4 regions of the Agarilytica rhodophyticola genome follow, and region 1 is predicted to be linked to each of the others. Evidence: predicted binding sites of a transcription regulator. Region 1 holds the regulator's gene; each other region holds the start of a gene.
What was found. The regulator sigma-54, encoded in region 1, starts transcription at its own class of promoters, with help from an activator protein. The targets are predictions, from matches to a motif close to TGGCACANNNNTTGCNNT.
Positions count from the first base shown of each region.

Region 2: a site for sigma-54 is predicted at 5,536-5,553, ahead of BVC89_RS26610 (TorF family putative porin). Genes of this name have one in related genera too.
Region 3: a site for sigma-54 is predicted at 4,161-4,178, ahead of BVC89_RS09620 (pilin). Genes of this name have one in related genera too.
Region 4: a site for sigma-54 is predicted at 4,978-4,995, ahead of BVC89_RS15700 (MSMEG_0572/Sll0783 family nitrogen starvation response protein). Genes of this name have one in related genera too.

Region 1 is NZ_CP020038.1:928,342-935,864, reverse strand. Features, by position in the region: gene BVC89_RS03970 (KpsF/GutQ family sugar-phosphate isomerase) at 490-1,461, shown strand; gene kdsC (3-deoxy-manno-octulosonate-8-phosphatase KdsC) at 1,465-2,016, shown strand; gene lptC (LPS export ABC transporter periplasmic protein LptC) at 2,009-2,593, shown strand; gene lptA (lipopolysaccharide transport periplasmic protein LptA) at 2,580-3,257, shown strand; gene lptB (LPS export ABC transporter ATP-binding protein) at 3,302-4,027, shown strand; gene BVC89_RS03945 (RNA polymerase factor sigma-54) at 4,243-5,778, shown strand; gene BVC89_RS03940 (PTS sugar transporter subunit IIA) at 6,114-6,566, shown strand; gene rapZ (RNase adapter RapZ) at 6,590-7,459, shown strand; gene BVC89_RS03930 (HPr family phosphocarrier protein) at 7,463-7,523, shown strand, end outside.
Region 2 is NZ_CP020038.1:6,428,548-6,436,070, forward strand. Features, by position in the region: gene lysA (diaminopimelate decarboxylase) at 1-118, shown strand, start outside; gene dapF (diaminopimelate epimerase) at 120-950, shown strand; gene BVC89_RS26580 (DUF484 family protein) at 947-1,630, shown strand; gene BVC89_RS26585 (hypothetical protein) at 1,785-2,030, opposite strand; gene BVC89_RS26595 (P-II family nitrogen regulator) at 2,461-2,799, opposite strand; gene BVC89_RS26600 (ammonium transporter) at 3,029-4,279, opposite strand; gene glnK (P-II family nitrogen regulator) at 4,322-4,660, opposite strand; gene BVC89_RS26610 (TorF family putative porin) at 4,761-5,459, opposite strand; gene BVC89_RS26615 (accessory factor UbiK family protein) at 5,843-6,112, shown strand; gene BVC89_RS26620 (YifB family Mg chelatase-like AAA ATPase) at 6,226-7,523, shown strand, end outside.
Region 3 is NZ_CP020038.1:2,268,528-2,276,050, reverse strand. Features, by position in the region: gene pilB (type IV-A pilus assembly ATPase PilB) at 1-768, shown strand, start outside; gene BVC89_RS09640 (type II secretion system F family protein) at 775-1,986, shown strand; gene BVC89_RS09635 (prepilin peptidase) at 2,133-3,026, shown strand; gene coaE (dephospho-CoA kinase) at 3,030-3,638, shown strand; gene BVC89_RS09625 (DNA gyrase inhibitor YacG) at 3,645-3,836, shown strand; gene BVC89_RS09620 (pilin) at 4,225-4,737, shown strand; gene BVC89_RS09615 (hypothetical protein) at 4,908-5,657, opposite strand; gene BVC89_RS09610 (YybH family protein) at 6,018-6,476, opposite strand; gene BVC89_RS09605 (response regulator transcription factor) at 6,645-7,421, shown strand; gene mutT (8-oxo-dGTP diphosphatase MutT) at 7,418-7,523, opposite strand, start outside.
Region 4 is NZ_CP020038.1:3,770,763-3,778,285, reverse strand. Features, by position in the region: gene BVC89_RS15730 (MSMEG_0569 family flavin-dependent oxidoreductase) at 1-340, opposite strand, end outside; gene BVC89_RS15725 (MSMEG_0570 family nitrogen starvation response protein) at 352-639, opposite strand; gene BVC89_RS15720 (sll0787 family AIR synthase-like protein) at 620-1,654, opposite strand; gene BVC89_RS15715 (MSMEG_0567/Sll0786 family nitrogen starvation N-acetyltransferase) at 1,651-2,190, opposite strand; gene BVC89_RS15710 (MSMEG_0568 family radical SAM protein) at 2,203-3,285, opposite strand; gene BVC89_RS15705 (nitrilase-related carbon-nitrogen hydrolase) at 3,278-4,327, opposite strand; gene BVC89_RS15700 (MSMEG_0572/Sll0783 family nitrogen starvation response protein) at 4,419-4,901, opposite strand; gene BVC89_RS15695 (sigma 54-interacting transcriptional regulator) at 5,234-7,144, shown strand; gene BVC89_RS15690 (metal-dependent hydrolase) at 7,239-7,523, opposite strand, start outside.

The sequences.
Region 1 (7,523 bases):
TCTTTAAGTCTTTTAGGCTACATTGTACACCTTACACCCATAAAAAGACGGCTAATGTAAATAGTAAAAGCAGCAAAACAAAAGCATTGTAACAGGTTCCAACAACCACATTGCTCAATACAATCATCACACCTTTCACTGCTAGCCGCTTGTATATTGGTGTTTTAATACACATCATAATTGGGTTTAGCAGAGTAATTACAAGATTGTCGCCCTCTTTATTTAGCCATGTTAGGACTAACTCCATGCAGCAGAGTCTAAAATAGAGGGGATCAAATTTGAGATTTGCACAAATATAGTCCCTTATAGTAAATATTGCGGACTATAAGCATCGTACTTTTGTGTAAAAAGCCCTATTATAGCCCCCAATTTTACATACAAGTGGTTAGTCTGAGTCGATATTGAGCGATGAGCACATCGCCAAGTTCCATAACTCTCGTCAAATACCAATAGCGAATAAACTTATATATAAAGAGCCAAGTTTCTAGCATGAGTCAGTTTGATTATCTAAGCTCAGCCAAGCGCACTGTATCCCTTGAGCGGGACGCTTTAACAGATTTATTGACTAAAATTAATGGTGATTTTGTTAAAGCTTGCGAACTCATACTCAGCTGCCAAGGCAGAGTTATCGTAGTGGGCATTGGCAAGTCGGGACATATCGCAAAAAAAATAGCCGCGACCCTAGCAAGCACTGGAACACCGGCGTTCTTTGTTCATCCGAGTGAAGCTAGCCATGGTGATTTGGGTATGATCACTAAAGATGATATTACCCTTATGATTTCTAATTCAGGCGCTTCAGCTGAAATTGTTACACTGCTACCTATGCTAAAACGCCTGGACATTACTCTAATTAGTATGACAGGCAAACCCAACTCTCCAGTTGCAGAAGCGGCACATGTAAACCTTGACATTAGTGTTCAGTCTGAAGCTTGCCCACTAAATTTGGCTCCTACATCAAGTACAACTGTAACACTAGCTCTTGGCGATGCTCTAGCCGTCGCCCTGCTCGAAGCGAGAGGGTTTACTGCTGAAGATTTTGCCTTTTCTCATCCCGGCGGCGCATTGGGGAAAAAGCTTTTACTGCGTGTACAAGATGTGATGCATGGAGATACAGAGATTCCCAAAGTGACGGCAAGCACACCGTTAAAAGAAGCTCTCAGCGAAATGACAACAAAGGGCTTCGGAATGACTATTGTAGTAAGCCAAAGCCAGCAGCTGATGGGTATTTTTACCGATGGCGATCTTCGCCGTGCGATAGAGGCAGGTTTGAATATTAATAGCCTTGAGACTGGCGAAGTTATGACAAAAAACCCCAAGACGATAAATCAAAATATGCTTGCTGCCGAAGCATTGGGGATAATGCAAACACGCAAAATTACTGCCCTAGTAGTTAAAAATAATGAACAGGAAGTGATTGGAGTTTTACATATGCACGACTTATTGCGAGCGGGAATTATTTAAATAATGAGCAATCCAATGCAAATACAAGATAGTGAAATAATGGCCAGAGCAAGCAAAATTAAACTGCTGCTATTGGATGTCGACGGCGTAATGTCTGACGGTAAAATATATTTTTCTAGCACCGGCTCCGAAATCAAATCGTTTAACACATTAGATGGGCACGGCATTAAGATGCTCCGCCGATCAGGTGTGGAAGTGGGAATTATTACAGGCAGAACGAGTGAGATTGTTGCTAGGCGGGCAAAAGACTTAGGTATTCATTTATTGAAACAGGGCCGAGAGGATAAATTTGATGCACTACGAGAGTTACAAGAAGACTTTCCATGTGCTTATGAAGACATCGCCTACGTAGGCGATGACTACCCTGATTTGACAGTCATGATACGTGCAGGTTTAAGTATTAGTGTTGCAAATGCCCATCCGGAAGTAGCGAAACGCAGCCATTGGCAAACAACAAAAAAAGGCGGTGATGGTGCGGTGAGAGAAGTATGCGATATGATAATGCTTGCGCAAGGCACGTTTGACTCAGCACTTGAGGTTTATTTAAGTGACTAGAACTAGTCTGTACATTGTATTTATTTTGGCGCTATTATCCGCCATTATATACTTTGGTGACTCGCCACCTCGCATTTTAGGCACATCGCCGGCATTACACACAGAAGTGGATGCTGTGCCTTTCGCAGTCGCTCGCAATACAACAACAACACATTTCCAGGATGATGGCGGTCTAAGTTACACCTTTGATGCAGTCAAGTTGGAGCACTACCGAACTCAGGATGAAGATGAAGCACAAGAGATCTTCACCTTGATAGATAAGCCCCAATTGGTGTTTTATCAGGACAAGGAACCCTGGCTTGTATTAGCGAATAAAGGCAAAATAACGTCCCTAAATGAGCGTATAGAATTGTGGAATAATGTAGTCGTGAAGCATACAGATGCCGATGGTATTACCACCACCATTACCACACAGAGGTTAAACGTTGATCCAATAGGCAAGGTCGCTGAAACAGCTGAAGCTGTAAAAATAAATTCTGATAGCGTAGAAATCAAAGGCACAGGCCTTCATGCTGATTTTGTCGCACAAAAATTAAAGCTATTATCTAAAGTTCGTGGACTCTATGATCCAACTTAAATTTATATTTATCTCTCTAGCAGTGTTATTAGCAACCAATGCCTGGACACTACCAGACGATGACACACAGACGATGTTCATCGATGCTGACACACACGAGTTTGATATCCGAGCAGGAACAACAACGTTCTTGGGTAATGTGGTTTTGCAGCAAGGCAGCCTTAAAATCAATGCTAGTAAAGTGGTTTACTACGGTAAATTCGAAAAAGGCAAGGTTGACTCTGCCAAAAAAATTGTGGCAACAGGTAACCCCGCCCGTTTTCAACAAACCCCGAAAGAAAACAGCCCTCCGGTTACCGCTGTGGCCAATACACTTGAATACTCAGCGTCAAACGAGACGCTGTTTCTTATTGAAAACGCCTCTCTTGACCAAGATGGCACAAGTTTAAGCGGTAATCGTATTGAATACGATGTGAAAAAAGCGTTAGTAAAAGCAGGTGGAAAAACTTCTGCAGACGGCACCAAAGAGCGGGTGCGCATGGTTATCCCACCAAAAACCTTAGAGTCTATCAATGGCGAGGAAGGGCAAGAAGACAATTCCAGCATAGAATCCGAGCCTGAAGAAGACATCATCGATTCTGATTCAAATGAAGAAGAAAGCAACGAGACGGTAGACACAGAGGAAAATGAAACCTCCTCGCCCCCTCTCGAAGATACAGAATAAAACAACATAATAACCAACTAGCATATCAATAAGCAGTCGTCTTAATGTCGCAATTAGAAGCTAAACATCTCGCAAAAAGTTACAAAGGCAGACAAGTGGTTATCGATGTCTCAGTGTCGGTAAACCAAGGACAAGTTGTGGGCTTGCTCGGCCCTAATGGCGCGGGCAAGACAACCTGCTTTTATATGATCGCTGGCATAGTAAGGGCAGATCGAGGCCAAGTCTTTATCAATGGTGAAGATGTCACTCGCCAGCCCATGCATGGCCGGGCAAGGCGCGGTCTGGGCTACTTACCCCAGGAAGCCTCGGTGTTTCGAAAACTTACGGTCAGCCAAAATATCTTGGCGATATTGGAGACTCGCAAAGGCTTAAAGCGTAAGCAACGGCAAGAAATTCTAAATAAGCTACTGGAAGAGTTTCACATCACTCACATTAAAGATAGCCTCGGGATGGCGCTATCTGGTGGCGAGCGCCGACGCGTAGAAATTGCACGAGCGTTAGCCACAGAACCAGATTTTATATTACTTGACGAGCCCTTTGCTGGCGTCGATCCCATTTCAGTTAGTGATATCAAAGGTATCATCCAGCAACTAAAAGCCAAAAACATTGGCGTTCTCATTACCGATCATCATGTTAGAGAAACGCTCGATATATGCGAGAAATCTTACATCGTATCCGAAGGCCACATCATTGCTGATGGCGATGCCGCCACCGTACTCAATAACCAAAAAGTGCGGGAAGTCTATCTAGGACAGCATTTTCAGCTTTAGGCCATATCTGACACTAAGCCTAATTGTTTTGAGTTTAATACTTGACAAATTGCTCAAGCAGTGACCTATATACGGCACAATGTTTGCTTTATTTTTAACGCAAAACCGTTGCCTGAGAGCCTCGCTCAGTCTAAACTTATAAGGGTCTGCTTTCCTAAATGGAATCAAGCGGCTGTCACATAACATACAATCAACCGGGGCAAGTGTTAGCGCATATGAAGCAATCTCTTCAACTAAAGCTGGGTCAGCAACTTACAATGACTCCCCAGTTGCAGCAAGCGATTCGCCTTCTTCAGCTATCAACCTTAGATTTGCAATCAGAGATTCAGGAAGCGCTGGACTCTAACCCTATGTTAGAGATATCTGATGAATCCAGTAGCTCAGACAACGATTCAGGGGAAAAAGGGGCTGACTCTTCTCCTTCGGAAGATTTTGCCAAACCTAACGATTCTTCTTTAAATAGCGAAAGCACTAACTCTAGCGATGAAAATCCAAACTCTTCGAATGAAGAAGCGCGTCTAGATAGCGAATGGAGTGATACCATTCCCAATGAGCTGGCGGTTGATACCAATTGGGATGATGTCTACCAAGCATCATCATCCCCCGGCGCTTCGAGAAACGATAACGAAGATATGGATTTTGAATCTCGTCGCACCTCGTCCGAGACAATCCAAGACCACTTACTTTGGCAACTCAATCTAACACCAATGTCGGATCTAGATATAGAAATTGCCGAGGCTATCATAGATGCGGTAGAGCCCAATGGTATGTTGTGTCAGTCCTTGGATGATATATACACAGGCCTACAAGCCCATCATGAAGAATTAGAGATGGATGAGCTAGTTGCTGTATTGCACAGAATTCAGCAATTTGATCCCATAGGGGTAGCCAGCCAAAATATCAGCGAGTGTTTACTGATACAGCTAAACCAGTATGATCCTAATGAACCAGGCGTTAATTACGCCCGTAAAATTATTGAAGACTACCTAGAAGTACTTGGCAATCGAGATTTCAAGCAGTTAATGCGCAAATTGAAGATTAAAGAAGCCGAACTGCAACTTGCTATTAAAGTCATTCAGACGCTTAACCCACGCCCAGGGGAACATATTGGCACAGACTCAACCGAATATGTGGTACCTGATGTTTTTGTTAAAAAGGTAGATGATCGTTGGACAGTGCAGTTAAACCCTGAAATAGCTCCTCGAATTCGCATCAATAATGATTATGCGTCCTTAGTTAAAAGAGCAGACTCAAGCACTGACAATACCTTTTTAAGAGATAACCTTCAGGAAGCTAGGTGGTTTTTAAAAAGCTTGCAGAGCCGCAATGAGACATTATTGAAAGTGGCTACATGCATCGTTGAGAAGCAACAGGGCTTTCTTGATCATGGCCCAGAAGCTATGAAACCTATGGTATTACACGATGTTGCGGAAATTGTTGAAATGCATGAATCGACAATTTCTCGGGTAACAACGCAAAAATATATGCATACACCACAAGGTATATTTGAACTTAAGTACTTTTTCTCAAGCCATGTAGCAACAGAAGCAGGTGGAGAATGCTCTTCAACCGCTATTCGCGCCATTATTAAAAAACTAATCGCTGCTGAAAACGCCAGAAAACCCTTGAGTGACTCGAAGATCACAGGAATACTTGAAGAGAAAGGTATTAAAGTTGCCCGTAGAACCATAGCCAAATATCGAGAGTCACTTGGCATTCCACCTTCCAACGAGCGTAAACGACTAGTTTAAACTATTAGTCTTAATGTTATAGAGCACTCTGTATTTTTGTGTATTGGCTTGCGCAATAAACTATTGAATCGACATTCATCTATGTCTTCCTAAATATAGTTGAGCAATCTTCTAATACGCCAAGCTAAACACGTATATCTTTATTTTAAGGGGGCTAGTTGGCCCATTCGCCCACGACTCCATATTTTGTATACGTTTTATCTATATAGTACTGGATAAGATAAAAAATAATCATTGCTAAACACACAGTGTATTGTGTTCGTTACACAGTAAATAAAACTGATAAAATGGCAGTCTTTATTATTAAAATTGTTTAAAAAACTACCAAAGAATCTATGTTAATTAAAAGCATTCTCTCAACAAAGAGAACAGTGGCAAAAATTGAAGGTGGCAGTAAAAAGCGTGTGATTGAAACACTGGCACAGAATTTTGCGAACGATATCGAAGGCTTTGATGTCGATGAACTTTATCAAAGTCTTATTAACCGAGAAAAATTGGGTACAACCGGTATTGGTGATGGTATCGCAATTCCTCATTGCCGCTTTAATACCGGCGGTCATACATATGGCGCCTGCATGACACTAGCATCCCCCATTGACTTCGACGCAGTGGACGGCAAGCCAGTTGATATTATATTTGCAATGTTAGTACCGGAAAATGCAGAGAGTAGCCATCTAGAGTCGTTGGCAAGCTTGGCACAACTTTTACAAGATGCTGATTTTGTCAGCACAATACGTTCCGTATCATCTGATGATGCACTTTTCGATGCGATAACATCGTCATCTTAACCTCTATATAAGCGGGATCTGTCATGAGCTTTTTAGTAATCAGTGGTCGCTCAGGGTCGGGCAAAACTTCAGCCTTACATCTACTGGAAGATGAAGGGTTTACCTGTATTGATAATATTCCCGTCACCTTGTTGCCATCATTGATTGAGCATATAAATCAGCAAGAGAAGGAACGTTTTGCCATTGGTATAGACGCGAGAAATCTCGACAAGGATTTAGGCACTCTCTCGGGCATATTAAAATCCTCCCAAATCCCCCGTGAAAACTATAAAGTTATCTATCTAGACACTCATACCAATGTATTAATCAAGCGTTTTAGTGAAACTCGCCGTCGCCATCCTTTGTCGGATGAAAATACTGGACTTAATGAGGCACTTGAAAAAGAACGGGATATCCTTGCTCCTATTGTCGGTTTTGCCGATATTATCATCGATACTAGTGCTCTCAATTTGCACGAAATGCGCAGCACCATGCGACAACTCATCGTTGGCCCCCAAAGCAAGAGCATGTCAATTATGTTCAGTTCCTTTGGATTCAAGTATGGAGCTCCTACCGACGCTGATTTTATTTTTGATGTTCGCAGCCTTCCTAATCCTCACTGGGAACCAGGTTTACGTCTCAAAACTGGCCTTGATGTTGAAGTAGCAGATTACTTGTCGAGCCAGAATAGCGTAGAGGAGATGATTAACGATATCACTGGATTTGTTGCTAAATGGATACCTTCATTTGAAAATAATAATCGAAGCTATCTCACAGTAGCAATTGGCTGTACTGGTGGAATGCATCGTTCAGTGTATATTAGCGAACGCTTGTATCAAAATTTAAAAGAAACATATAAGGATGTTCAAGTTCGTCACCGACAATTACAAAACAATAACTTAAAAAATGGCTAATGCATGTTCGAACAGCAAATAGAAATCATTAATAAACTTGGCTTACACGCGCGCGCAGCCACAC
Region 2 (7,523 bases), 1.4 Mb from region 1:
CAACACACGCAACCGCGCACCAGAAATTTTGGTGGATGGCGACAAAAGTTACCTGATTCGCGAGCGCGAGAGCTTCGCCGATCTCATACGCGGCGAACATCTTCTGGAAAATATCTAACATGCGTTTGCGCTTTACCAAAATGCACGGTCTCGGCAACGACTTTGTGATGATCGATGGCATTTCCCAAAAAATTAACCTGACGCCTGAGAGAGTGCGTAAGCTCGCTGACCGCAACTTCGGCGTCGGCTGCGATCAGGTTTTGCTAGTAGAACCGCCGCAGACACCTAACGCCGACTTTCGCTACCGTATTTATAATCAAGATGGGGGCGAAGTAGAAAACTGCGGCAACGGTGCCCGTTGTTTTGCGGCATTCGTGCGGCAACGTGGTTTAACGGTAAAAAATAAAATAGAGGTAGAAACCACCAACGGCAACCTTGTGTTGCATGTACACGAAGATAATCGTATTACCGTTGATATGGGGGTGCCTGTTCTGGAGCCAGAAAAAATCCCATTTAAAGCAGCGAACTATGCGTCGATATATCCGTTAGAAGCTGGTGGTCGTTCATTTGAAATTTCTGCCGTCTCTATGGGTAATCCCCACTCTGTGACACTGGTAGATGATGTAGAAAGCTTTCCCGTTGAACGCTTTGGCCCACTGATCGAAAAGCATAAGCACTTCCCGAAACGAGTGAATGCAGGATTTTTACAGATTTTATCCCGCCGAGAAGCCAAATTGCGAGTATTCGAAAGAGGCGTTGGTGAGACGCTCGCCTGCGGCACAGGCGCTTGTGCTGCCATGGTGGCTGGCCGTTTGCGCCAATTACTCGATCACACAACTGATATTCATTTACCTGGAGGCACCTTAACCTTAACTTGGGAGGGGCAAGGTAAGCCTGTTATGATGACAGGGCCAGCAGTATCTGTTTTCCAAGGTCAAATTAAACTATGAGCGAAAGATTTTCTGCAAACCCTGAAAAGCTTAGTCACGAACAAGTGGCAAAATTTTTAGCTGAAAACCAAAATTTTTTCTCACAATACCCAAACTTGCTTGCCCAACTAGAGCTGCCTCATAACAGTGGTCAAGCAATATCTCTTGTGGAAAAACAAGTATCGATACTGCGTGAACGCAATATCGAGATGCGCCAACGGCTTAATAATTTGCTAGAAAATGCCCGTGAAAACGACCAGCTATTCGATAAGACCAAACGTCTAGTGCTGGCGCTGCTGGAGGCTAAAACACTTCCCGAGCTGATTGACGCGCTATATCACAGCTTTAATAAAGACTTCGGTATTCACTATACCAGGGTGATTTTATTTGGCAGTAATGGCGTTAATGCTGGCGAAGCTAGAATTGAATCCATTAATACAGCCAAGATCGCTATAGGCAAACGCCTTAAATCTGTTAAAGCAGTTACTGGAGGAATTGACGTAAAAGAGATGGAATTCTTATTCGACTCAGATGCTCAAAATGTGGGCTCTGCAGCCATGACAGTACTAGAACACGGCAATATCTTTGGTGTATTGGCTATCGGTAATCAAGACCCAACTTATTACCGTTCAAGTATGGGAACCCTATTTTTAGGCTATATCGGTGAGATACTCAACCGCATATTACCTAAGTACCTGTAGATTTAGTAGCTTTAACCTCCTAACAATAATATTCTAGGAATTATCCAAGAATTACTTAGGTGTTTATACGCCACTGGCTCGCATAGGTAAGATTGACAGCCTCCGTTCACCTTATCATCTGCTGATAAAATGCGAAGGCTGCCGGGGCATCAACCTATATTGGTTGACCGCCGTAATTAGATTCAGGACGCTTAGGAGGATCAGACATAGTGCTTGAGCCCACCTGTGTTATCTGCCCACCTTTATTTAAGAACTCTTCGATCTGTGCTTGAATGCGTTGTCGTTCAGCGTCTTTTACCGAAACTGATGCATCACTTTCAGTACTAGCTTCGACAGTAGCATTCTCTTCACCGACATCGTCCAATTGATCAGTTGATAAATCTTGATCATCTGTACTCATGTTACAACCTCATAAATCGCAGCAAGAATTTGATGAAAATTCCGATAAAGTTATAGCTCATTTTTTTTCCTACAACAACTTTACAGAATTATTTTTAGTTTATTTTGCTATAAAAAAACACCTTAATTTGATTGCTTATAGCGGTATGGAACAGGGAAAAAATATACTCCCAGGACATTTGATTTGTCAAAAAGTAAATGACGTAATATCCAGACTTGTTCACACTAATTTTAGCTTATGACATAAGGTGTATAGCTTACATACACCTTGGCAATTATAGACAACTAAAAGGGCAAAATTGTTCTATGTGATATATCACAATAAAGTTAGCAACCATCTGAAAAACAAACACATCAAGGTTACAAGGACATCATGCTCTATACTATGACTAATATATGATTTTGTTTACAAAAAAATTAATGCAGAGCAATTAAATTGCGTCAGGCCCGGTTTCACCAGTGCGAATTCTGATAACGTCATCACAGGCTGTAATAAAGATTTTACCGTCACCAATCTTGCCCGTTTGCGCAGCTTGAGAAATTGTCTCCACTGCGGCATCAACAATCTCGTCCTTTAAAATCATTTCTAATTTTACCTTAGGCAAAAAATCCACCACATACTCAGCACCACGATAAAGCTCGGTATGACCTTTTTGGCGACCAAACCCTTTAACTTCTGTCACGGTCATCCCTTGCACACCAATTTCTGACAACGCACTGCGCACATCATCAAGCTTAAAGGGCTTTACTATTGCTGTAACTAACTTCATTACTGATTACCTTAATGTTTTATTTTGTCTCTGAATCCGAATGGCTCGAGGCTTACATTTCGTTGTAATTTACACCCTAAATATAACAAACTCAAAGCTATAAAATACAACATTTAATGTTATAGAAATGTGTATGTAAGAAAGTGAAATACCTAACAACTCCTTTACAGACATTCAAGCAAGCAAAAAAAAGCCGGGCATTGCCCGGCCAACAGAAGTAAATAGTTACTTATTTCGCGCCTGATGAAAACTCTGGATATGCTTCCATACCACACTCTGAAATATCGACGCCATTAAATTCTTCTTCCTCAGACACACGCACGCCAATCACAGCTTTGATTACAAACCAAGCAATCAAAGAAGTAGCAAACACCCATACAAAGATAACCAGAGCACCTAGAATCTGCATACCAAAGCTAGCACTGTCATTAGTAAGAGGCACAACCAACAAGCCAAATAAACCAACGACACCGTGAACAGAAATAGCACCAACAGGATCATCTATCTTTAACTTATCCAAGCCAACAATGGAGAAAACCACTATCACGCCTCCTACAAGGCCGATAATTGTTGCTACTAAAGCAGAAGGTGTATCAGGGCCGGCAGTGATCGCCACAAGGCCCGCTAAAGCACCATTGAGCGCCATAGTTAAATCCGCTTTGCCAAACATGATACGAGCAACCATTAAGGCGCCAATCAATCCACCTGCTGCCGCTGCATTGGTATTGAGGAAAATCATCGCTACAGCACCGGCGTCACCCTTGGTAGAAATAACAAGTTGTGAGCCACCATTAAAGCCAAACCAACCCATCCAAAGAATGAAAGTTCCCAATGTTGCTAATGGTAAATTAGCGCCCGGTATGGCGTTAACACTACCATTACTATTGTACTTGCCTTTACGAGGCCCCAGAATTAACACACCAGCTAACGCCGCTGCAGCACCGGCCATATGAACAATGCCTGAGCCTGCAAAATCTTGAAAATCAACCCCGGCACCTTCAGGCTTACCTTTAATTTGGAAAGAGCCAATGATAGCTTCGCCTCCCCAAGTCCAAGAGCCTTCCATAGGATAAATAAAGCCACACATAACAACAGCAAATAATAAAAACGCCCATAGTTTCATGCGCTCAGCAACCGCTCCTGAAACGATGGACATTGCCGTTGCCACAAACACTACTTGGAAGAAAAAGTCTGCTGCGTTTGAATAGCCTAAACCAGCATCAGCATCAGCTAAGTTGGAAAGAAAGAAACCGAAGCCATTGCCGCTATACATAAGTTGATAGCCACAGATCATGAACATGGTGCATGCGATAGCAAATAGCGAGATATTCTTAGTTAAAATTTCAGTGGTGTTTTTAGCTCTTACAAGTCCGGCTTCTAGCATTGCAAAGCCCGCGGCCATCCACATAACCAAGGCGCCACTTACCAGGAAGTAAAACGTATCTAAGGCAAATTGTAATTCTTGTACCTGAGTCTCCATAGTGTTCCCCAAATGTTACTTATATATTCTCATTGTCAATTTTTATAAGGCGTCTTCACCAGATTCACCGGTGCGGATACGAATAACTTGTTCTAGTGAAGAAACAAATATTTTTCCGTCGCCAATTTTTCCACTGTGTGCCGCTTTGCTAATGGCTTCCATAACAGAATCCACTTGATCGTCAGCAATAGCGACTTCTAGTTTGGTTTTGGGTAAAAAGTCCACTACATACTCCGCACCTCGATAAAGTTCGGTATGGCCTTTTTGGCGTCCGAAGCCTTTAACTTCAGTTACAGTAATCCCTTGTACACCAATTTCAGAAAGAGACTCTCTCACTGCATCGAGCTTAAAAGGTTTGATTACAGCAGTAATTAATTTCACTGGGCTGCTCCTATAATTTTCATATCGTGATTTTATTTCATGGCGCCAAAAGGCTTTAGTAAAAAGCAGTAGAACAAGGCTACTACCCCCACAAAAATTTCTAAAAAGATTTCGACCAACTAATACGGCTTATGGGCTCATCGGAGTTGGCACTACCAACATTGCGAGCTTCGTCATCGGCGACACTCAATGCGATCGATACCTCACCAAAGTCCCCAAGATCTTTAGTAGCGGCAACTTCAAAGTAACCGTAGCTCAAATCACCAACACCGGTGACACCATCGGCATCAAAGTCATAAAAACCGTAGGTGGCACTGAGATTCCAAGTCTCCTCAATTTCCCCACCGATACCGATATAGTAGTGAACATCCCCCTCTGCAAAGGCTGCAGTATCTTCTTGAATTTCGCTGACAACAGTAACGGCTGCACCAAAAGAAAGTAGGCTGTAGCTAAAATCCAGGGCAATTTCGCCAAAGTCTGAATCTGCTTTCACTCCTGGATACCAGTAGTAAATAAACATTGCGCTATAGCCAAAATCGCCCACCTCACCGCCAAAACCAGTGTACAAGTCCGTTTCACTAGAACCGAAAGAGGTGTTTGATATCCAAGTTCCAGCAAAAAAGCCACCTTGTGTGTAGTCCAATCCACCTTGCACTGCCGACCCATTTTGAGTTTGACTAATGCCACGCCATACGTAGTCATTTGTTGCGGTTATATTTGCAGCCAGCTCAGCATGCGAAGGCAGGGAAGCCATTAAAGCCAGAGTAGCGGACGTCATCAACAGTGTTAACTTTTTCATTGCTATACCCTCTAATAATTTTTTTATAGTGGCTTCGCCATTCCATTACTGCCCCCAAAACGAAGCTGCAGAAACAAAAGCAGTTCTCATGCCAATAGAATATTTTGTATTTTTTATGATATATTTCAAAAACTTAGAGAGAATTCTTACAAACTGGACTGATAGGTGTGGAAGGCGTCGCACCAAAATAACGCTCACCTCCAAATATGGCGCAAACAAAACGCACCAAATGCAGACATTACATTTAAAATGAGCAATCCATCTAACAAACTCTATTCACTAAACTAGAGAAAAGCTGTTTGAGAGCATTTTCAAGTGCTTACCTGAATAGGCTTGAGTGGTTTAAAATAGGGCAAAAAATCACATCCTTAGGGCCTCTTACAATGATTGAACAACTGGCAAAGCAAATCTTTAACGATATTCAACAGACACTTGCTAACGGCAATACAGAGAAAAACGCATCAGCATCAGCCTCTAAGATCAAAGCCCTGATAGAAGCTAATCTTCGCAAACTCAATTTGGTGACCCGAGATGAGTTTGACGCTCAACAATCAGTACTCGTAAGAACAAGAGAAAAACTAGAACAACTTGAAAAACAGATGCAATCGATGGAACAGGCTATTCAAGAAGCATCCAAGTCAGATAACAGCTAATACTAATTTAGCTGACAAAGCTCGAAGTATTTCGTATGATTTATTAGCTTTTTATGCATTGGACTCCAATAACAGGATATTGGAGTCAAAGATTACTTACCCAAGGAATGGATATGTCACTAGCTATTGTATACACACGCGCGCAATTCGGAATTAGCTCACCTCTTGTCAGAGTCGAAATTCACCTTTCAAATGGTTTACCTGCATTCAATATTGTTGGCCTACCTGAAACAGCGGTTAAAGAAAGCAAAGATAGAGTTCGCAGCGCATTATTGAATAGTTATTTTGAATTTCCACAGCGACGCATTACCGTTAATCTTTCGCCCGCTGACCTGCCTAAAGAAGGGGGACGTTTTGATTTACCCATTGCTTTGGGTATTCTCGCTGCATCAGAACAGATTCCTAAAGATTCTCTAAAAAACCTAGAGTTTGTTGGTGAGTTAGCATTATGCGGCGAACTGCGCGAAATTAAAGGCTGTCTCTGCGCGGCAATGGCCACAGGAAAAAATAAGCGGGCACTAATATTACCAGCAGCTAATGAAACCGAAGCATCTTTATGTAAAAGTACCGATATATATCTCGCTTCGACACTCCTTGAAGTATGCGCCCATCTGCACGGTCGGTGTACCCTGCCATCACCCAAACAAAAAGTTGCCCCTACTGTTATTCACAAAAAAGATTTAAATGAGATCAAAGGGCAATTACAAGCCAGACGAGCCTTAGAAATAGCAGCATGTGGCGGACATAATATTCTTTTTTATGGGCCACCCGGTACAGGAAAGTCCATGTTGGCCAGCCGTTTACCTTCTATTTTACCTGAGCTTGAGGAAAATGAAGCCCTTGAATCTGCAGCAATAAAATCGATTACCTCCGAGACGCTCTCAGATTCATGGTTATCTCGCCCTTTTCGCTCGCCCCATCATACTGCATCAGCAGTAGCCTTAGTGGGTGGCAGCTCGCCGCCAAAGCCAGGTGAAATTTCATTGGCCCATAACGGCGTTTTATTTCTTGACGAGTTACCAGAGTTTTCCCGTCATGTATTGGAGGTGTTGCGAGAACCCATGGAGTCAGGTCATATTTGTATCAGCCGCGCCAGCGCTCAAGTTAATTACCCAGCGAACTTCCAGCTTGTTGCAGCAATGAACCCCTGCCCATGTGGTTTTTATGGAGAGGATTCGGATCGATGTAACTGTTCATCTGCACAAGTTAAACGTTATCGAGATAAAATTTCAGGGCCTTTATTAGATCGCATTGATTTACACGTTAAAGTGGATTCACTAACGGTAGAAGAGATACAAAGTAAATCACCAGGGGAAGCTAGCGAAATAGTTCGCCAGCGTGTTAGCGAAATTAGAATGCAACAAATAACACGACAAAAAGTATGTAATGCCCAACTTGACGGAAAAGAAAT
Region 3 (7,523 bases), 1.3 Mb from region 1:
CTTCAACAGCCGCAAGGTATGATTCTTGTGACAGGGCCTACAGGATCAGGAAAAACCGTATCCCTTTATACCGGCTTAAATATCTTAAACACCATAGAGCGCAATATTTCTACCGCCGAAGATCCAGTAGAAATTAACCTGGAAGGCATTAACCAGGTGAATGTTAATACAAAAGTAGGCTTAACCTTTGCATCAGCACTTCGTTCATTTTTGCGGCAAGATCCTGATATTGTCATGGTAGGTGAGATTCGAGATTTAGAAACCGCCGAGATTGGCATTAAGGCTGCTCAAACAGGTCACTTAGTGCTCTCAACCTTACATACTAACAGTGCCGCAGAAACACTCACGCGCTTGTTAAATATGGGGGTACCCACATTTAATGTGGCAACAACGGTAAGTTTAATTATTGCCCAGCGCCTTGCCAGAAGACTATGCAATAGCTGTAAACTACCGGCTGATGATATTCCTGAAGAAGTGTTTAAAGAGGAAGGTTTCGATGATATCGGTATGACGCGAGATGAAATCACACTATTCCGACCAAACGGCTGTGAGAAGTGTAATGAAGGTTATAAGGGACGTGTTGGTGTGTATGAAGTGGTTCGCATTACTCCGGAAATATCACGCATTATAATGGAAGGAGGTAACTCCATTCAGATCGCTGATGCCGCTAAGGCATCAGGGTTTAATAACTTAAGAGTCTCGGCCTTACGCAAAGCGGCGATGGGTACGACGAGTTTAGAAGAAGCAAATCGGGTAACGAAGGATTAATGATCAATGGCAGCCACTTCAGAAGTATTTGTTTATAAAGGCATCGACCGCAAAGGTAATAAGGTCGAAGGTGAAGTTAGCAGCTCCAGCTCGGCGTTAGCCAAAGCTCAGCTTGTCAAACAAGGTATTCGAACTACAGGTGTAAAGCGTAAGCCTAAACCATTATTTGGCGGTGGCGGTAAGGCGATTAAGCCTATGGATATCGCTGTTTTTACCAGACAAATGGCTACCATGATGAAAGCGGGCGTACCATTGGTGCAGAGCTTTGATATCGTTGCAGATGGCTCTGAAAACCCCAATATGACAAATTTGATCAAAAGTATCAAAGAAGATGTTGCATCGGGTGGTGGATTTGCCAATTCTCTGCGTAAACAACCTAAGTATTTTGATGAATTATTCTGCAACCTTGTAGAATCCGGGGAGCAATCTGGTGCACTAGAAACGATGCTTGACCGCATCGCGCTTTACAAAGAGAAAACTGAGCAATTAAAAGCTAAAATTAAAAAAGCATTAACTTATCCTATTGCTGTAGTTGTAGTGGCTATTGTAGTTACTGCCATATTATTAATTAAAGTTGTCCCGCAATTCGCAGAGACATTTTCTTCATTTGGTGCGAACCTACCAGCTTTTACCTTATTTGTTTTACATTTATCAGATCTTGCTCAAGAATATTGGTGGATAGTGCTAATATCACTTACTGGTTTCTTCCTAGCGTTTGGTAAACTGAAAGAAAAGAGTTTCGCCTTTCGGAGCGCTGTAGATAAAGTAACATTAAAAATCCCTGTTATTGGCGATATTATATACCAGTCCATATGCGCTCGTTTCGCTAGAACACTCTCAACAACATTTGCTGCTGGTGTCCCCCTAATCGATGCCTTAGAGTCAGTTGCAGGCTCTACTGGCAATATCCATTATGAAAAATGCACATTAAAAATTAGAGAAGAAGTATCAGCAGGTACACAACTCAATATAGCCATTGACCACACTAGAATGTTTCCTTCACTTTTAATCCAAATGACGTCAATAGGCGAGGAATCTGGCGCACTGGATGAAATGCTAGATAAAGTGGCTACCTATTACGAAGAGGCCGTCGACAACCTAGTAGATAGCCTTACTTCCTTACTTGAGCCTCTCATCATGTCTGTACTGGGTGTTTTAGTTGGGGGGCTATTGATCGCAATGTACCTACCTATCTTCCAAATAGGTCAAGCGATTTAAGAGATCATGAGCGCATGAAAAATTACATTGCTATTTTTCATGCCTAGTGAATCCCCCCATACCAAACACGAGTCGTTTCTCTCTTAATTAATCTTAGTCATGAGTTTAACCATGTATTTTTTTGTGCCCTTTAACGAGAGGTTCACTTGACATACCTCACTTGGATAAATGAGTTATTTGTTTTCTTCAGTTTAATCATAGGACTGTTAGTTGGCAGCTTTCTAAACGTTGTAGCATACCGCTTACCCCTAAGTTTATTTAGTGACTGGCACCAACAAGCTCGAGATATACTAATTGAAAAAGGCGAAATAAAAGTCGGCCAACTTAAAGATATGGGAGAAGATACAACTTTTAATATCGCATATCCCGCGTCTCATTGCCCTGCCTGCAAAACTCCGATTAAGCCCTGGCACAACATCCCTGTTATTAGCTATATTTTTCTATTAAAAGGTAAATGCCATTATTGTGGTGCACACATTAGTGCCCGATATCCTATCGTTGAATTCGTTACAGGTTTACTCACTGCTTTTGTCGTCTCACAAATGGGCTTATCCGTAGCCTCAGGATTTGCTGTAATTTTAACTTGGAGTTTAATAGCGCTAACGTTAATTGATATAGACCATCAGTTATTACCTGACGACATCACCTACCCTTTATTATGGTTGGGAATAATTGCCAATCTCTTTGGCACATTTACGTCTCTCAACGATGCGATTATTGGCGCAATTTCAGGTTATTTATTTCTGTGGAGCATTTACTGGATATTTAAACTCATCACCAAGAAAGAAGGTATGGGCTATGGAGATTTTAAATTACTGGCAGCTTTGGGCGCCTGGATGGGATGGCAAGCCCTACCATTGATAGTTATTTTATCTTCTTTAGTGGGAGCCATTATAGGGATTTGTGGTATCCTTATTTACGGTAAAGATAAAAATAAACCTATTCCGTTTGGCCCATATTTAGCGATAGCTGGCTGGATTGCCTTCCTTTGGGGAGACTTCATACTCTCTTCTTACTTGCAAATGTTAAAATTAAATTAACTCATGTTTATAGTCGGCTTGACAGGAGGCATTGGTTCAGGAAAAACCACGGTGTCTAACTTATTTAAAGAATTAGGTATAGCTGTTGTTGATACGGATGTTATAGCCCGTGAAGTTGTAAAGCTTGGTTCACAGTGTCTATATAAGATTGAACAACACTTTGGCAGCACCATACTTTTAGATAACGGCAATCTTGATAGAAAAAAACTGCGCCATATTATATTTTCCCAACCAGAAGAGAAACACTGGTTAGAATCATTATTGCATCCCGTTATTCGCAGACAAACACGTCTGGCACTCGAAAAATCAAGTAGCCCTTACGCCATTCTTTCAAGTCCTCTACTATTGGAATCACCAGATATTGAGCTCACTAGCAGGATAGCCGTCGTCGATATTACACCGGAACAACAAGTTTTGCGCACCACCATACGAGATGAAACAAATAGTGCTCAGGTGGAAAAAATTATTGCCAACCAACTCTCTAGAGAAGAAAAACTTGCCAAAGCAAATGATATTATTGATAACTCAGGAACATTTGAGAATACCAAGCAGCAAGTACTCAATTTACATCGACAATACCTATTAATGAAAGATAACCATTCGATGAGATAGGTCGCCATGACAATTAAAACCCTTTCAGTAAAATGTCCTATATGCAAAAAAGAAGTATTAATGACAAAAGATTCTCTCTTTCGTCCTTTTTGCAGTAAACGTTGCCGTGATATTGACTTCGGCGAGTGGGCAAAAGAGAGCTATAGCGTCGAGGGCAATAGCTTAGAGACAGATGCCTGGAGTGAAGATCTTGAATAAGGTAAAACTGATATTAGAAATATTGCTGTCATCCTAACCAAAGGCAATGTTGAAGTTCATCCGATCACAGCAACTTTAAAAAATACACGTGTAATAATCGTTTAACTCATCAATATAGCAGCATCTTTGGAAGTGAACTGTAGTACAGACAAGTTTTCGATAACCTCAATATCGTATTTATACATTTTATACACCAATGGAGTGAAGATTTTCAGCATATGCTGACAGAAATTGTCACCACATTAACACTAAAAACTTATATAAATGGCGCTAGTTTATTCAATTGCTCTGCAAACAGCTGCTCCAAAGAGTCCCACTAATAGTTGGCATACTATTAGCTTTACCTTAACTATATCATAGCCACTTATTTCCTTTGGAGGAAAAATAAATGAAGAAAGTACAACAAGGTTTTACTCTTATTGAATTGATGATCGTAGTTGCGATTATCGGTATCTTAGCTGCCGTAGCTTTACCAGCATACCAAGACTACACTGTGAGAACTAAAGTATCTGAAGGTTTAGGCTTAGCGCAATCAGCAAAAGTATCTGTAAGTGAATCATTCGCTGCTGGTGATGTAACCGCTATGAACGCTGCTAGCACTGATTGGAATGCTAACTTCGTTGCCACCAAGTATGTTCAGACAATTGCCATTGCTGCTAACACCGGTGTTATCACTGTCACTTATGATGTAGGCGCCGATGCATTACCTCAGCTAAACGGTGCTAACGAAATCACACTTTCTCCATTTGTTGGTAACGCTGCGCTAGCTTCTGGTGCAGCTGGTAATATCGACTGGGCATGTGCTGGTGCGACCAACGTGACTGCAACTGCAAATGGATATGCACCTACAGCACCTGCTAACCCTGTAATAGCTCGTTACTTGCCATCACAATGTAAGTAATATCAGCTCATCTGCATTTTCAAAGCCAGCTTGTGATGCAAGCTGGCTTTTTTAATGCCTACAAAAAGTCGAAACATATTCATCTGCGAAGTAGCCATATTATTGACATATTAGATATAAAATCACTTTTTCAATGATGAGTTTTTTATTTTCTAAATAGGGCTCATGCCTTATTCATTATCGTCTCTTCTCTCTTTAGTATCACGTGTGGGAATGACCTCGATCAATTTACCAGTACCCACATCAACTGCTATTTTATATAGATCATAGCGTGTAATTAAATTAAAAAAGCGAATACTTTCTGATTTAAGATGTTCAGCGGGGGAATAGCCACGCTCTATTGCTACATCCCATGACCACCCCTCATTTCTAAGACGGGATTTGTTTGTTTCATATGGTTGATACAGTTCAATAGCTCGTCTTATATCACTTTCCATATAGCGCTCAACAGTTGCTTTCCTACGTTCACTTGGATCATCCGGTAAATCGAGGCTAATCCAAGCAAGCCAGGAATCACCTCGGAGCAGTGGAACAGAATCCACAGCGATATCGTATTCTTCAAATTGAGTTCGCGTCGCAGTATAAAAGATATCGTTAGCATAAATTATGGCAATTGGTCTATTTCGCTCAACCACAAACATACCGCCACAAATGCAAAACAATTGCATCAAGACTATAATAAGAAGATCTCTTTTTAACTCTTTTTTAGCCGTGTTATAGACCAATAAAGTCAATAGTGGTCCGATCACCAGATCCACACCAGCAATTAACTTTATACCTTCCCAGCCACCTTCTGTATTAAATAGTAACCCTGGATACCATAGTAATTTTATAACCCCTGCAAGCGCGAGAAATAACAAAAAACTAATACCTAAATGCACTGCAAAAGCTTGCCAACGCGAATGAACGTTAATCATCATAATTTAATAACTTCGAAAGTTGTTTAGAGTTTTAAGATAGAAGTGATCTTCTATAAGCTATTATAGAGCGCGTGCTCCATAAGAGTAAGAGAGAAGCCAAATATGCAAAAACTAATTTAAAGGAAAAGACAAGTTCAAAAGATTCGTCTTTACAGATACGATACGATAGGTCGCCATAATAATTAAAGCCCTTTTAGAGTCAGCATCTTTGTATAAAAACACTAGCTAAACTGCACATGAGCTAACGATGAAACAATTATTGAAAGGATAACAATCGCAGGCACCATCAACACTTTACAGTGCCTACTATTATGTTATGCGAAGATTCATTCCACCTAGACTAAACCTTCATTTTATTACTTAATCTGCATCGATAGCGTCGAAAATAATTTTAGGGCTCCGGTGTGGATTGGCTGGAACGCGCCACAATACCGAAAAAGTGCCACGCTGGATAATCGACCCGCCTGGTGTCTGGATAGTTAACTCATATCGGCCATTTTCCAGCACAGTGTTACGGCTAGTTCGGCGTGCCCCTTCTGCTTTTAAAACCAGAAAATCAAGACCGCCATCAAAACCTGCTTGCCAGGCATCAACCACATTATGCCTTCCAGCAACAGCCGAGGTTCCCGGCAATTTTAAAGCACCACTGCGAGTATAGAATTCACCTAGAGCAGCACTATCCTTTTTATTAAAGTTTTCTACAAATAATTCGCTAGCGTCTTCAACGCGCTCCAGGTGTCTATCATACCAAGCAAAACTTGGAGCGGATAACAGCAATTGAATAGATAAAGCGAATAAAACACGATACAGTTTTTTCATAGTATGCTCCTGTTTTTAATCATTTTCTTTAGTCTTGTAACAAGGAAGTAGGAAACAACTACATACCAAGCAGGAGATAAATTACTGAATTAAAGACGTGGTCGATATCGCAATTTTTACGTATACAGTACAATATATACACAAAAATACAGTTTTTGGAAACTTGAGATGGCAGCACAAGCACAAGCTAATAGTTGGGACTCAAAGACCTTACGCACCCGATTTCTCGATAGTAATCGCCATTTATTTGCACAGGAAACGCTCAATGCTGTAGCTCACATGCTGATAGAAATAGATCGTCATGAACATGTTATGGAAATTGCTTTAAGCTATCTCGCACAACATTTGGCCGTCGGTCGGGTAGATATAGGCTTCGGCTCGCATCGTCTTAAGTTATACTCAACGGCTGCTGAGCACCTTGCTGATGGCGCACCCTCGATGTTCGGCATAGATTTACCAAACAAAAGTCAGGTATTACAAAGAGTATGGCTTAGCCCAAATCCAATCGCCTACCACGATATAAGAAACAACCCTCTCATCGGTGGACTTCAAGAAAGCTTCAAGCAAGTCGGTAGCCGCGCCATATTAGCCCAACGGCTAGATGATGAGGAAGGTGCTTACGGTATTGTTTGTATTGATGATCTAGAGTCGGGAAGAACCTGGCAATCGAGTGAACAGTGTTTCGTCATGCAGTTTTGCCAGATCTTCTTAGCACCAGTGTTGAGTATAAGCCGAAGAATTAATACACAGCAACATACTGACAAACCTTCCCCCGCAGAGCTTGATGCCGTCCGTCTAGCAGCACGAGGTCTTAGCTACAAACAAATTGCAGCGACACTTAATAAGTCTATTCGAACCATTGAATTTCAACTTCGCAGTGCACGCTCAAAGACTGGAGCTAGTAACCAAACTGAACTGGTACAAAGGTGTCAGTACTGGCTTTAAGAAACTAAGTAGCGCTCAAGTAAAGCCTGGATAATTTCTTTATTTGCTTCTGGAAAACTATACTTGTCTAACTGAGATAACTCAGCCCACTGAATAACTTGT
Region 4 (7,523 bases), 2.8 Mb from region 1:
CCGTTGTATTAAATCTAACCGGAGGTTTGTATTTATCGTAATAGCCTTTTAAGTATTCAATAATTTCATCTTTGACCATAAATCCATCAGGATCGTCGCCGTTGTAGTGATAACCCGGCAATTGGCATTGCCAGTTGGGTGTTACTAAACAAAAGGCATCCCAACGTTCATCCTGCCAGTTTTTTGCAATTTCTACATTTTTTTCCAGTAGAATATGGTCGATATTTTTCTGTTTCAGATGATAACTCATCGACATGCCTGCTTGGCCTGCACCTATAATAATCACTGAGTGATGTGTTGCGGTTTTATTAGCTGATAAAATAGAATTAACGACGCTCATGTTTTCTCCGGCTAGGAATAGTTCTTGAATGTGACATTACCTTGCACGTTCATTGTTTTTAATTGATGTATTTTTTGCTTAATTTTTGATGCTTCATCTGCAGCGGCAGAACAAGCGTAGCCATATTTCTTTTCGACGCGAATAGAAGCGTTCTCAAGAGCTGCGATTACTTTTTCAGAAAATTCTTCGATGGAGTAAGCCTGACCTTCATTTAAGTATTGGAAAATAACAGTTGAAGGTGAGTAATATCGATTCGATATTCCATCAGGCCATGCTACATTAAAGTGCACTGCTGGCATAAGAGTCTCCCATATGAGTTAAAGGGTCATTTTTTATATTCCAAAAAACTTCTGATGCTTGTTGCATGTGTAGGCTAATTTTTGCGGTGTTATTCATCTCGCCAATTGCAACACAAGTAAGTGCTGTATTTTTAAAAAATTCTAATAGCGCATGGTGTTGTTCAGGTTCCACCGCCAGTAAAAAACCATAGCTTTGAAACGCTCTTAGCCATCTAAAAATATCACCGTCGCTGGGTGTGGGAATTTTTTCGATATTAATATTGGCTCCGCAGCCGGTGAGTTCTAACATCATGATAAGTGTTCCCAACAATCCGCCGTTACTAATATCTTTCGCTGCAACAGCTAAGTTTTTTTCAGCGAGGGAAGCAGGAATATGCCATTGTTCGCGCAGCTGTTGGTTGCTTTTACCTGCTACGCATCCCCAGTAGGGTAAGTCACCATGCCAGCTACCATTAAGGTCTGTTAATAGAAATAGCTGTTGGCCTGGTTTTATGTGATGACAAGAGAGAAGGGTATGTGCGAAACCTAAAATACCAACGCCTAGGTTGGGAGATGTATTCGCAGCAATACTTGAATGTCCCCCAGCAAAATAAATTCCAAATGCATCACAGGCGCGTTTGATGTGAAAAAGTATTTCTGCACTTTTGCCATCATCGTCATGCCACAGTGCGTTAACGATAGCTGTAGGTCTTCCTCCCATTGCCGCAATATCACTAATATTTACCATTACTGAAGACCAGGCTGCTGCTCGCGGATCGCCTTGTACAAATTTTTGTAACATCCCTTCCATGGCCAAAAGTTGATAACCATTACCACTCTTTATGGCTGCACAATCATCTCCAGGCATGGCATATTTGTCGTCTTTGCTGCATTTATCATGTGATATAAAGTTTGCCGCGTGGCGGATTTTGCGTTTACTTTCAATTTCTGGCAGCCCGCGCAGCTGTTCACATAAACTCGTAAGAAAGCTATGCTCGTCATGGTACGAGCTATGGCAATGGCCGTATTTACTCATACTGTATCCCTCGACATAATGGGATATTTATCCATTTGAGCTTTCATTAGTATATGAGGATGACCGGCAATATCACAGGACTCGATAGACTGCCAATAAAGTTGTTGAAAGTATTTTTCATTTTGAACTTGAACATTTGCTAAAAAGTTTTCACAACCCTGATCTTTTGCCAGCGATACGGCTTCGTTTATTAAAGCTTTACCGATACCCAAATGTCGACGATAGGTTTGGTTAACACACAAGCGACCGCCATACCAAGTGTTGACTTCATGTTGGCTTTGAAAAATTCGTACTGCACCTACAATGTCATCACCAATACTCCAGGCGTTAGCAAGAGCGATAATCGCTATTGCGCGGAAATCTTCTGCATCCTTTTCATTGTTAGGCAGTAGCTTTTGCTCTTGGGAAAAGATTTGTTTTCGCAGCTGAAAATAGCCTTGCTTTTCCCAAGCAGACTTAGCCACTTTAATTTTTAAATGTGCCGACTTAAAAGGAGTAAAGACGTCATCGATAAGTGCATAGTTTTGGGTCGCCATACTTAAGCTCTCCTACTCATAACTTTTTAATGCAGAACAGGCGCCACACTTGGCACAGCCCGCTTTTAAGGTATCCGATTGAATGCCTCGCGCTTTTATCGCCGGCCCAAGTCGGCTAAATATTCTAGTGAGCATCTCTGGGTTAGGCATTGGGTGATTTTCCAAAGGTGTCCCGGCGACGGGAACAAAAGGCACCACAAAAGGGTAGACACCGATATCAATTAGTGCCTGGCTGATAGTGATAATTTCTTCTTCAGTATCGCCTAAACCAGCAAGAATATAAGTGCTGACATTACCTGCGCCAAATACCTCCACGGCTTTTTTGTAGGCGCTAAAATAACGTGTTAATGGTACGCTTGCTTTACCTGGCATAATGGCCTTGCGGACACGATCACTTACTGCTTCTAAATGCATACCTAGCGCATCTACGCCGGCATTTTTTAATCGCGTAAACCAGTAATCTTCTGCTGGTGGTTCGCACTGGGCTTGAATAGGAATATTCACCTGTCGCTTTACTGCTTTAGCACACCTGGCAAGAATTTCTGCTCCACGGTCCGAGGTTTTCGGTGTTCCTGTTGTCATAATAAGTTGTGATACACCGTCTAACTCAACAGCTGCTTTGGTAACTTCAGCGATTTGCTCGGGGTCTTTGCGCGCAATGGTACTGCCATTTTTTAAAGACTCTTCAATAGCACAAAATTGGCAAGAAGTTTCCCGACTGCGATAACGCACACACGTTTGCAATACTGTAGTTGCTAATACATCTTTGCTGTGTAGGGTAGCAATATGGGAGTAGGGGATGCCTTCTTGTGTTTTTAAGTCGTAAAACTTAGGACGAGCAGGCAGAGAAACTTCAGTGAGAAACGTGCCTTTTTCATATAGTGCCGCGGTATTATCTGTTACAACCTGCGCGCTAAAAGGTGAGTCTTCTACCTGCTCATTAAACACCGGGATCATTGATGTTTGTTTGTCGAAACTCAGCGCTTTATGATCTGTGGGGCCAGCACCGCCACGGCGATTTAAACCCATCGAGCTATCATCGACCCAACGCAAACCTTGCGCTTGCAATGCAGTGATTTTCTCTTTACTAAGCATGAGCTTGTAACTCCCTATGATGAGGTTGTGCTGGGAGTTCATCTTTGCGAGATTTTACCTTGCTGACGTCAGAGGTTTTTTCTTCATCAGCTAATAGCTCAACGGAGGGGGGCATAGCATGGGTGTGAGCGGTGCTCTTCTTATCGATTAATAAACTCAGTAATTCGGGGCGACTGTAGTGACCGACGGAATCCATCATGCGTTTACGTTTGTCGATCAGGGCGAAATCTAACTCTGCGATACAAGCCCCTTCACCTGAATCACTGCGCAGTGTATCGCCCAGTAATTTGCCCTCGGGGGAAACAATAGCCGTGAAACAACCACCGCTGATGGCTTTGAGGGGGCCGCCGGTATCATTGCAAATGTGTTGTTGTTGCTCAGGGCTTAGCCAACTGGTGGCGTTAACAACGAAGCAGCCGCTTTCAAGTGCATGATGTTTTATGGTGGCTTCGATTTGCTCCGCAAAAATTTCGCCTACCAAGGAACCGGGAAACATACTGACATGAATTTGCTCGCGATCTGCCATAAGAGCATAACGAGCGAGAGGATTATAATGCTCCCAGCAAGCCAAAGAGCCAATACGACCAACCTTGGTATTCTTAGCGCAAAGCCCTGAGCCATCACCTTGTCCCCAGACCATACGTTCATGATAGGTGGGAGTAATTTTACGCCGATGCTGAACAAGGCTACCATCAGCATCAAATAGCAGTTGAGCATTATAAATAGTGCCGCCAACACGCTCGTTAATGCCAATTGAAACAACCACGCCGGCATCTTTAGCGGCCTTACTTATTTTATCTGTATGACAAGACGGTACTTCTACGCTTTCGCGCAATAACTGAAGATGCTGACTCGCCATTTCATAAGGGGCTTGCACAAAAGAAAAATAGGGGTAGTAGGGAATCAGAGTTTCAGCAAATACCACAAGCTCAACACCGTCAGCGCCGAGCTTATGAATCCAGCTGCACACTTTGTCCACGGTGCCATCACATGAATATAATACCGGGCTGCATTGCACCGCAGCGGCAACGACTTTTGTCATTTTAAGATCGCTCTATTGATGATTGTAGAGTCGCTCAATACACAAGGATGTGAGCATCGAGCGCGGTCAGAAAATATGGGCCAGACAATGTTTAGGTGGTCCAGGTGTGTACCATGAAGGCATTTTCTCTTGTCATCAGTAGTTGTAGATCCATAACATCTAATGGATTTATCGGACGAATACCTTCAATTAAGGCTTTTTCGGTTTGGCCGTAAAGGGCCTGCAAAGCAAAGCGGCAAGCATAGACTTCACCACCTTCGGACATAAATGCTTCAAGTTGAGAGTTGTACGCAAGATGACCGGGGAAAGCCTCAGAACCAAGTTTAGGAAAGCCTCTTTGCACGCCAAGTAAGACGCCCGGCCCATAGAGCAGCACCTTGGTCTCAAAACCTTTTCGCAATAGGCGTTTTGCTTGTAATAGGTTGACCAAGCCAATAGAGCCCTCAAAGGCCACTGTATGAAAAGTTAGTAGAGCTTTCTGTCCGGGTTCTGCTTGAACGTCTTCGAATACCTTCTCTTCGAAATCTACAAGATAGTCACCAGTTTGATAGTGGGGTTTGTCCACAACAGGCATAGGGTTGTCCTCAATGGTTGATATATTCGTTTTAAATTATGTCTAAATAAATGCGGTAACACGTGTCTCCAGTACTATGGCGAAAATTATTCCAAGCTTTCAAAAATTTGAAATTAATTTTTTTTATTTATATAAAACAATAAGTTACATGATCAATTTAAGGCAGTTTGTATTTTATTATTTGGCTGATTTTAACAACGCATTTGCGTAATATTATGCAAATGCGTAGACAATGATGACGCAAAAGAGTAGTTTTAGCTCCGCCGTATGATCAAATAGACCCCTTGTAGAGCTAAGAATTAAGGCGTACGAATTTATAGAAGGAAGTTGTCATGTTTGGAAATGATGCAAATGATGAATGGAGCAAGCTGGCATATTGGATGAGAAGTGCTGCTTTCGAACAATGTCCGCAGGCTTTAATGTTGCTCGATCCCATCAAAAACCGCTATGTGGATTGCAATCAAGCCGCGTGTAGATTGCTTGGCTATGATCGCATGCAAATATTAGAAACCTCTATTTCCTCCATCCATGGGCGCGACTTAGGACAGCTCATTGTTTTCTCCGAGCAGGTGCTCGAGCAAGGCAAAGCGGTGAGTCGCCTTATTCGATATCGCAGTTCGGACGGTTACTATCTACCTTGTGAACTCAACGCGGCGCGCACAGTGGTAAATCAGCGTGAAATGTTGATTGTGGCAATCACCGACTTACAGGAACAACAAGCCTTAGAAAAGTTGAACAATGCCGATAAGATGGTTCGAGGTGGCATTTTAGAGTGGAAGTATTTGCAGAGTATTTTTCAGGAGGGTGAACAAGATAAGATGCTGATGCTCACCTCGGTAGGCGACGGAATTTACTGCGTAGATACCAATGGTATATGCACTTTTATCAACCCTGCGGCCAAACGTTTACTCGGTCGTAGTGATGATGAAGTGCTAGGCCAAAATATTCATTATGTGCATCATCACAGCCACGGCGATGGCAGTCATTATCCCGTTGAACAATGCCCCATCTATGCAGCTATCCGTGATGGTGTGGTACACGAAGGTAAACAAGAAGTGTTCTGGAAACAGGATAGCACGCCTTTTCCAGTGGAATTTACTAGCACACCTATTATCAGCGATAGCACGATTATTGGTGCGATAGTGGTATTTAGAGATATCAGCGAACGACTTGAAACCGAGCAGCGCTTAAAAGATACATTGGTGGAGTTAAGTGCTCTCAAGTCTCGTCTTGAAGATGAAAATGAATACTTACAAAAAGAAATGCTGATTGAGCAGAGATTCCACGGCTTTGTTGGCGAAAGTGACGCGATAAAAAGTGTGCTTAAGAAAATTGAGCTGGTATCGAAAAGCGGTGCTAGTGTGCTCGTCACGGGAGAAAGTGGTACAGGCAAGGAGTTAATCGCACGAGCAATTCATGAAGCCAGCCCCATAAGTGACAAACCCCTTATCCGTGTAAATTGTGCTGCCATACCGCGAGAATTATTTGAAAGCGAATTTTTTGGTCATGTTAAAGGCGCTTTTACCGGCGCTTTAAAAGATCGTTTGGGGCGTTTTGAACTGGCCAATGGTGGCACTATTTTTCTCGATGAAGTAGGGGAGATCCCTATTGAATTACAAAGCAAGTTACTGCGCGTTTTACAAGAGGGACAGTTGGAGCGTCTGGGTGAAGAAAAAACACGCAATGTCAATGTGCGAGTGATCGCCGCTACCAATCGGGACCTAAAAAAAGAAGTCGCCCAGGGACGTTTTCGTGAGGACTTATATTTCAGGTTGAACGTATTTCCCATTCACTCGCCACCACTTAGAGAGCGCAAGGAAGATATTCCACTACTGGCGTTTCATTTTTTAGAAAAAATAAATCAACACTCGGAACACAAGCCCAATAAACTTAAGAAAACTGATCTTGAAAAAATGCAATCCTATTCTTGGCCTGGAAATATTAGAGAGCTACAAAATGTTGTTGAAAGAGCAATTATCACTGCAGTGGATAATACCATAAAAATAGATTTACCCGCGATAAGCTCGGTAAAGACAAGTAATAGTGCTGATGTACAAGAGTGTTCTATCACAGTTTATTCAGATAATGATATGCAAGAAAAAGTAAAAGCCAATATGCTCGCCGCACTTGAACAGTGTGACTGGAAGCTATTTGGTGAAGATGGCGCCGCAAAACTTTTGGATATGAAACCCACAACACTCACAAGTAGAATAAAACGAATGAATCTGGTGAGAAAGAAGTAGTTTTGCTACTTAAAATTATGATACTAGAACATTTTTGAGCAATCTTGCTTTCCTTCATAGATAATCTTTTATCATTAGTTCATGTTTTTCTAGTTTACGCGGGTAGAATGTTATTGTTACTTTTGTTATTTCTATTGTTTCTATTATTTTTTCCGCTATCTGAACGGAAATACTTTGCCCACTGATATGTTAATGTTAATAAATCTAATCCATTATTAACAACAAAAAACACAAATGATCGAAAGAATCGATATCGGCTAATCTTTTGGTTTTTTCTATCACAATGATAAAGTGAGCAGATATTGATAAACAGATCGCTCAGTAGGTACATGGTAACACTGGTAAAGATACTTACTCGGCGAAAGTAAGTGACGTTAGA